4 regions of the Photorhabdus kleinii genome follow, and region 3 is predicted to be linked to each of the others. Evidence: predicted binding sites of a transcription regulator. Region 3 holds the regulator's gene; each other region holds the start of a gene.
The links. Region 3 encodes PurR, which represses purine synthesis genes. Its sites were predicted from a motif close to CANGCAAACGTTTGCNTG; they were not measured.
Positions count from the first base shown of each region.

Region 1: the regulator PurR is predicted to act here: its motif matches at 1,303-1,320, upstream of gltS (sodium/glutamate symporter).
Region 2: the regulator PurR is predicted to act here: its motif matches at 958-975, upstream of purL (phosphoribosylformylglycinamidine synthase).
Region 4: the regulator PurR is predicted to act here: its motif matches at 1,333-1,350, upstream of glyA (serine hydroxymethyltransferase).

Region 1 covers NZ_JAJAFY010000014.1:28,614-30,824, reverse strand. Annotated here, with positions in the region: gene gltS (sodium/glutamate symporter) at 1-1,129, opposite strand, end outside; partial or broken gene LG003_RS09380 (xanthine permease XanP) at 1,478-1,639, shown strand; gene LG003_RS09375 (4-hydroxyphenylacetate 3-hydroxylase family protein) at 1,730-2,211, opposite strand, start outside.
Region 2 covers NZ_JAJAFY010000003.1:12,289-14,499, forward strand. Annotated here, with positions in the region: gene purL (phosphoribosylformylglycinamidine synthase) at 1-874, opposite strand, end outside; gene mltF (membrane-bound lytic murein transglycosylase MltF) at 1,141-2,211, shown strand, end outside.
Region 3 covers NZ_JAJAFY010000001.1:235,859-238,069, reverse strand. Annotated here, with positions in the region: gene LG003_RS01085 (hypothetical protein) at 66-341, shown strand; gene purR (HTH-type transcriptional repressor PurR) at 527-1,552, shown strand; gene punR (DNA-binding transcriptional activator PunR) at 1,559-2,211, opposite strand, start outside.
Region 4 covers NZ_JAJAFY010000022.1:63,698-65,908, reverse strand. Annotated here, with positions in the region: partial or broken gene hmpA (NO-inducible flavohemoprotein) at 1-1,093, opposite strand, end outside; gene glyA (serine hydroxymethyltransferase) at 1,459-2,211, shown strand, end outside.

The sequences.
Region 1 (2,211 bases), on a different contig from region 3:
CCATCGGCACCACCAGAAACGCCACATGGGATGGTCCAAAGCGATCGGTAATCGCCTGCATGTTCGCAATGGCGGTAGGTGTCGCCCCTAAACCGAAACCACAGTGACCCGCCGCCAGCACCGCAGCATCATAGTTTTTACCCATCACCCGATAAGTGACAAAAATCGCATACAACGCCATGACGATGGCCTGGATAGTGAGAATGACCAGCATGGGTAATGCCAGCGATGCCATCTGCCACAATTTCAGGCTCATTAGCGCCATTGCCAGAAACAGGGAAAGGCTTACGTTACCCAGTACAGAAACCGCTCGGTCAAAGACTCGGTAAAAACCTAACACCGACAGACTGTTACTGAGGATAACTCCGATAAACAGCACACAAACGAATGTCGGTAATTCAAACCATGTACCTTGCAGAAGTTCAGATACAAAATTACCTGCCATTAGACAGATAGCAATCAATGCGATCGTTTCCAGCATGACCAACGCAGTGATCATCCGCCCAGTATAAGGTTTTTCAAATGCTGTTGGCACTTCGGTATCATCTGACCTCAAGCCTGGGGTTTTGGTATTTCTCACCAGAAAACGAGCAACCGGGCCACCAATCAAGCCACCCAGTACTAAACCGAAAGTCGCACAAGCCATTGCTACTTCTGTTGCATTTTCAAAACCATAACGCTCACTAAACAGTTTACCCCAAGCGGCACCGGTACCATGACCACCAGATAGGGTAACAGAACCCGCCAGTAAGCCCATTAATGGGTCCAGACCTAACAGTTCAGCCAGGGCGATACCCACCGTGTTCTGAACCAGCAACAAGCCAACAACGACGAAGACAAATGTGAGCAAGACCTTACCACCCGCTTTCAGGCTGGCAAGATTGGCATTCAAGCCGATAGTGGCAAAGAAAGTTAGCATCAAAGGGTCTTTAAGAGACAAATCAAAGCTGATTTCCCAACCTATTGTTTGTTTAACAGCTAAAAGAATCAGAGCAACTAACAGGCCACCGGCGACCGGCTCAGGAATGGTGTATTTTTCAAGAAATGGGACTGATTGTACAAGTTTGCGCCCAAGTAATAGTACTAATGCGGACGCCACAAGCGTGCCATAAACATCAAGATGATACATCTATGTACCCCAGCTATATTGTTAAAATTATGTAAGTTATTACGACGTTATACTCATCCTTTAGAAAACGCCAAAAGCAGGCAACGCTGGATTAGAAAAAAAATCTGCAACAAACACAAGTTAAAACATATAAAAATGTGACCAAAGCGAATCATGGCAACGAACAGAATTTTTACGCAAACGATTGCCTTTACACCATTGATCATTAAAATGCGTTCTTTGTCAGTCCGGAATTTCACACCATGCTCACCTCATCCCCTGAACAGGCTGAAACAATACCCCCGAAAAAACCAGCTAGTGAATTGATTTATCCGGTGCGCCGTAAAACCCCGCTCTTCGGAGGGTGTGAAGATTATCGCGCTATCTTTAGCGGTTGGTATGGGCGTTGCTCAACAACCGCTAATTTTACAGTTCACTCCTGATTGGCTGAAAACTTTACTCTCTTCCGGTATTGCTGCCGGTGGTCTGACAGCCATCACTCTTAATCTGGTATTTCCTCAGGAGAAATAATCTTCCTATAAATCTGATATCGGGTTACACATAATCAACTCATCACGCACGTATATTTCATCATCATCGCGCGTGATGATGATTTATCTCCTAGCGGTTGGAAGGCCAAACAAAATCATTACCAACCCAACCATCAAGATCGTATTCACTCATACACTGCTCAGCAAACCCTTTCAATTGATCCACTAAGCCCGTGGCTTGAGAAGCCAATAACACATCGACCCTGATAGCTTCATGGTTGCCGGAATAATTGCGCTCGTATAATTCATGCCTGCCAGCGAATTCCGTACCGATAGAGTCCCAAATCAGTTTCATGAGCTTGACTCGCTCAACTGCACTATAACCATTGGAGCCACGCATGTATTTATCAAGATAAGGAGACAATTCCGGGTTGGAAAAATCGCGGGCATGAGAGTTAATATAAATCAAGGCACTGCCCAGATCCTGTTCAATAATTTCTTTTACCCGCGGGTAACCCAACGTCATAAACCAACGATAAGCTATCCCATATTCGTACCGAGGCAATAAGGCATCTCCACGCCAAGGCTCCGGAGATTTAATCATCGCATCAC
Region 2 (2,211 bases), on a different contig from region 3:
CTTTCATCAGAATATGAGCCTGCTCCTGATGGTAATCATATGAACCATTTTCCGCACGGGCAAAGAAACGGCCAACAGAAGATCCCTCCATCACAGCGGCATTATCTTTATAGGCTGACAGGACATAATCAGGAGTCTGCTCATAGGTGTTTTTAATCATTTTGAACAGCGATTTTGGCTGCGTCTGACCATCAATAATCCAATCAGCATTAAAGATTTTATGACGGCAATGTTCTGAGTTAGCCTGAGCAAACATATAAAGTTCAACATCTGTTGGATTGCGCCCTAATTTCTGGAAAGCATCCATCAGATAATCAATTTCATCCGGGGCCAGCGCCAATCCAAGTTCAATATTGGCAGTTTCTAACGCACTGCGTCCTGCTTGCAGAATATCAATGCGTTTTAACGGAACGGGTTGCTGACGAGAAAATAATTTCTCCGCCTGTTCCAATTGAGTAAAGACCGTTTCCATCATCCGATCATGCAGCAGTGATGACAATATTTGCCACTGTGCACCACTCATTTCATCGCTCTGGATATAATAAGCCAGGCCACGCTCCAGACGCACAACCTGGGACAGGCCACAATTGTGAGCAATATCGGTTGCTTTGGAAGACCAAGGGGAAATCGTTCCCGGGCGAGGTGTGACTAACAGCAATGTACCTTGGGGTTCATGTTCAGCCAGCGAAGGTCCATATTTTAGTAATTGTTGTAACTTTGCTGAATCAACATCACTCAAAGATGCATTAATCTCTGCAAAATGAACATATTCCGCATAAATATCATTGACCGGAAGTTGCTGTTCTTGGCACACAGAAAGGAGTTTAGTGATACGAAATGCAGATAAAGCAGGTGAACCACGTAGAATTTTCATAGTAATCAATTCTCTCATCTTAGAAGCAAAGCTTAATAGATGCCTAAGGGGAAATGAGACCATTATAGAGGATTGTAACCCATGACGAAACCGTTTGCGTGACGATTATTACAGCCAATTATCCTATCGCCAAATCATGCAAATAGTATCAATTAGGTTGCACAGCCCGTTTTTGTTCCGCAAAATGCTCAATCACTGGAAATTTAACCATAACAATATAGCGCGTTTCCACATAGCACCACACTGCGTTATACAGAGATAACCATTTGAATAATATAAAAATAAATTATTTCGTTATCATTGTTATCGCTCTTTTTTCTGCCGCCATCATTAGTCTGAACATCAGTTGGCCGAATAAACAGCAGGAGCAGATTAACAGGATCATTACCAGAGGAGAGCTACGGATCAGCACCATTAGCTCACCTCTGATCCATCTTACCGGTAAGAAAGAACCAAATGGATTTGATTACGAGCTGGTACAACGCTTTGCTAATTACCTTGGCGTCAAATTAGAAATCAAATTTAGAACAAATATCAATCAGTTATTTGATGACCTGGAAAAGGGTGAAGCTGATTTTCTGGCCGCCGGCCTGACTTATCATCAAGAAAGGCTGGATCAAACCCGCACAGGTCCTGCCTACTATTCTGTATCCCAACAACTGATTTATCGCAAAGGAACTCCACGCCCCCGTTCTTTTAAAGACTTAAAAGGTAAACTATTAGTCGCTTCTGGTTCTGCTCATGCCAGCACATTGAAAGAAATGAAAGCGAGTTCCTTCCCTGAGCTCGAATGGAAGGAGACACAGCAATATAACACTCGCGAACTACTGGAACAGGTATCAGAAGGTAAACTGGATTATACGTTAGGTGACTCGATTAATGTCGCGTTGCAACAACGTACTCACCCTAATCTGGCCGTCGCTTTTGATGTGAGTGAAGATAACCCGCTGACATGGTATTTAAAACGCATTGACGACTACAGCCTTTACGCTGCCATGCTGGATTTTTTCAGCCAGCTAACGGAAAAAAATGTCATGCCACGATTGGAGGAGAAATACTTTGGTCACGTCCACTCATTTGATTATTTCGATACACTCTCTTTTCTAAGTGCCATCGATAATATTCTGCCTACCTATCGGCCACTATTTGAAAAATATTCCGGTGATATCAGTTGGCAACTACTCGCTGCCATTGCCTGGCAAGAGTCTCATTGGGACCCACAGGCAACCTCACCCACGGGTGTACGTGGCCTGATGATGTTAACCAGTCAGACGGCTAAAGGGTTAGGCGTCATTGATCGCCTTGATCCGGAGGAGAGTATTAAGGGAGGGGCGATC
Region 3 (2,211 bases):
GATCTCTTCGTATCCTGACACAGATGACATGATTTTCACGGTTATTTATTGTAGAGGTTGTTAAGATGACAGACACAATAGCGGCAGAAAAACAAAGAGCAGATAAAGAGGCTATCTGCCCAATTTCCTTTCAACGTAAAGCCCAATTTTTAAATCATCTAACCCGTTCAAAACATCAGGCAAAGATCAAGCAAAGAGCGGCAAAAATGGCAATCATCACCAACGTGCTGACAGCAGTAAATAAACCAAGCTTCAAATCGGTATTCATAGAGCCTCCTCAGAATAAAAAGTTTATAACGACAAAAACCAGTCTATTGAGATGGTTAATTGCCCTTACATAAGGAAAAGTATAAATAGCGATTACCACACATTTTATAACACTGATTATTGCTTTCACTTTTGAGCCAGATCAGACAAAATCCAGGATTTATCGCTAACTTATTGCTAGTCCTTCTATGTAAAGGGCTAGCAAGCGATTAACAAAGCGTTTTAAATTTAGACCAAAAGGTCAGGAGTCTTTCACCTCATGGCAACGATCAAAGATGTGGCTAAGCACGCTGGCGTCTCAACCACCACCGTATCCCATGTTATTAATAAAACCCGCTTCGTCGCTGAAGATACTAAAGCTGCTGTTTGGACTGCTATTAAGGCACTGAATTATTCACCCAGTGCCGTTGCCCGCAGTCTGAAAGTTAACCACACAAAATCGATCGGATTACTGGCAACGTCCAGTGAAGCCCCCTATTTTGCTGAAGTCATTGAGGCTGTTGAAAACAGTTGTTATAGCAAAGGCTATACGCTGATTTTATGTAACTCACACAATAACATTGATAAACAGAAAGCCTATCTAGCCATGCTGGCACAAAAACGTGTGGATGGACTGCTAATTATGTGTTCAGAATACCCGGAACAGTTGTTGGGAATGTTGGAAGATTATCACAATATTCCAATGGTCGTCATGGATTGGGGACAGGCCAGAAGTGATTTCACCGATACTATTATTGATAATGCATTCCACGGCGGTTATCTAGCTGGTCGTTATCTTATCGAACGTGGTCATCGTGATATTGGCGCGATCCCCGGCCCTCTGGCACGAAATACCGGTGGTGGTCGTCATCAAGGATTCTTAAAGGCGTTAAAAGAAGCCAACATTCCGATCAGAGAAGAATGGGTTATTCAGGGGGATTTTGAACCAGAATCGGGCTATAAAGCCATGCATCAAATCTTGAATCAAAAACAGCGCCCGACTGCGGTTTTCTGCGGCGGAGATGTTATGGCTATGGGGGCGATTTGTGCTGCTGATGAATTAGGATTACGCGTCCCACAGGATATTTCTGTCATCGGTTATGACAATATACGCAACGCTCGTTATTTCTCTCCGGCATTGACCACCATTCATCAACCAAAAGAACGACTGGGGCAGATGGCCTTTTCCATGTTACTGGACAGAATAATCAATAAACGTGAAGATGCACAAACTATTGAAGTACATCCACGTTTGGTTGAGCGACGTTCTGTCGTGGATGGTCCATTTATCGACTATCGTCGTTAATTCGTTTTATTCATCTTGAAGCCATTCAGCATTAAGAGTTTCACTATCGCCAAGATAGTCAAGCAGCCAACTTAATGCTGGAGAATGGCTGTTTTGAACCCATGCCAAACAACATGGACTGTCTGGTAAAGGCTGTTCCAGTTCCAGCACGGTTAGTTTATTCTGCCGAATAAGCGGCATTGCCCTATGCTTAGGCACCATTCCTACACATAACCCTTCGTTTAGACAAGACAGACCGGACTCCCAATCAGGAACCACCAACCGGCGCTGATTATCCAGATTCCAAGTGTCACGCTTCGGTAAATTACGGGATGTATCTTCAAGACACAAACTTGGATAAGGCCGCATTTGATCATCAGATAACGGACCCGGCAACTGGGTTAGCGCATGGTCAGCGCTAACCACACATAACCAGGGCATAAACCCCATATCTCGGAAACTATACCTTTCTCCGACTGGAGCCGCCCGGGTTGCACCAATTGCAACATCAACTTGACTATTCACCAGCGCATCCCACACACCATTAAACACTTCCTGATGAATAAAAAGTTCTATATCAGGAAAATGGTGGTAGAAATCAAGAATAAGCTGGCGACTACGTTCTGGTTTGACAACGAGATCAATAGCAATACTAAATTGCCCTCTCCAGCCGTTTGCAA
Region 4 (2,211 bases), on a different contig from region 3:
GACCACAGAAATAGAAGTGCATTCCTTCTGTTTTCAATGCCTCATTCAGAACTGCCAGATCCATAAAACCTTTGTGTTGATAATGAAGACCTTGTTGATCTTCATTCCTTGGTTCGCGGTACCAGATTGTGCTGTCAAAATTCGGCATTGCCTGCGCCATCGTTGCGACTTCATTGCTAAACGCGTGATGGCCGCCGTGTTCCGCCGCATGTAACCAGTTGATTTGGCTATTATGGTTTTGCTGGTGGAGGTGATGCAACATACTCATCATGGGTGTCAGGCCAACGCCCGCAGAAATCAAAGTAACCGGCGTTTCTGGTTTAATATCAAGGAAAAAATCACCGCGTGGAGCGGCCAGCCAGACGGTATCGCCTTCTTGCATTTTATCGTGCATATGGTTGGAAACGATTCCTTGTGGCTCACGTTTAATCGCAATCCGGTAGCTGGAACCGTTTGGGGCTGCCGTCAGTGAATACTGGCGAATTTCTCGGTTAGCAAAATTATCATCTTCCAGATAAATGCTCAGATACTGGCCAGGTTTGTAATCCATCACTTTCCCGCCATCCTGTGGTATAAATTCAAAGCTGCAAATTACCTCACTTTTTACCTCTTTCCGGCTGATACGGAATGGACGTAAGCCACGCCAGCCACCATCTGTTGATTCTCCGCTATGATAGATTTGCTCTTCACGATTGATAAAAACATCAGCGAGCACGCCATAAGCTTTTCCCCAGGCATCCAGAATTTCATTTCCCGGCTGGAACATTTCATCCAATGTTGCCAACAGATGAGTACCGACAATCTGATAATGCTTTGGTTGAATATTCAGGCTAGCGTGTTTATGCGCGATTTTTTCTACAGCCGGTAATAGTACCTCTAAGTTATCAATATTGGCGGCGTAGGCGCAGATCGCGTTGAACAGGGCTTCACGCTGATCGCCATTAAGTTGATGGCTCATATTAAAAATATTTTTCAACTCAGGATTATGTTTAAACATCCGTTCATAGAAATGTGCTGTCAGTCGTGGACCAGTAGCAGAAAGTAATGGAATCGTTGATTTGACAGTGGCAATAGTTTGGCTATCCAGCATGTTGAAGCTCCTGAATTTCTTTCAAGTGGGTAATGAAATTTATAACATGTAATTAAAATGCAACTTATACTTTTTTGGGGGCCTTGTAAATATAGAATGTGGTCTTTATGGTAAAAAAATAGTCATAATGGATATTTGTACTAAGGAAGGGACTTCTTTGGGCCGTAAATTCTGACAAAGAGGAAAAATGGAGCGTAATTTTCATTACCCTACTTTGGAGCAGATACTTTGCTTGCAATCGATATGCAATCGTTTGCGTAAAATATTTTGTCAAGACTATCTCATTAGGTGAAAAGGGTTTACACTGTGTGCCATTCGGCCCCTTGGGGTGTTGTTTGAAGAGAAGTTAGCTGAGTCAGGAGAACCCAATGTTAAAGCGTGAAATGAATATTGCTAGTTATGATCCCGAACTATGGCAGGCGATGGAGCAAGAAGTTGTTCGTCAGGAAGAACATATCGAATTAATTGCCTCTGAAAACTATACCAGCCCAAGAGTTATGCAGGCACAGGGCTCTCAACTCACTAACAAATATGCCGAAGGTTATCCGGGTAAACGCTATTACGGTGGTTGTGAATATGTAGACGTTGTTGAACAATTAGCTATCGATCGTGCTAAGGCGCTGTTTGGTGCTGATTATGCCAATGTTCAACCACATTCTGGTTCTCAAGCGAATGCGGCAGTTTATATGGCTTTGTTGCAACCGGGCGATACGGTTCTGGGGATGAATTTGGCACATGGCGGTCATTTGACCCACGGCTCTCCGGTTAACTTCTCTGGTAAGTTATATAACGTTGTGCCTTACGGCATCGATGAAAGCGGTAAAATCGATTATGACGATATCGCGGCACAAGCTCAAAAACATCAGCCAAAGATGATTATCGGCGGTTTCTCGGCTTATTCCGGTGTGGTTGACTGGGCAAAAATGCGTGAAATTGCAGACAGCATTGGTGCTTATTTGTTCGTTGATATGGCACACGTTGCCGGCCTGATTGCCGCAGGAGTATATCCTAACCCAGTTCCTCATGCCCACATCGTGACTACCACGACGCACAAAACACTGGCGGGTCCACGTGGTGGTTTGATCTTGGCGAAAGGCGGCGACGAAGATCTGTATAAGAAG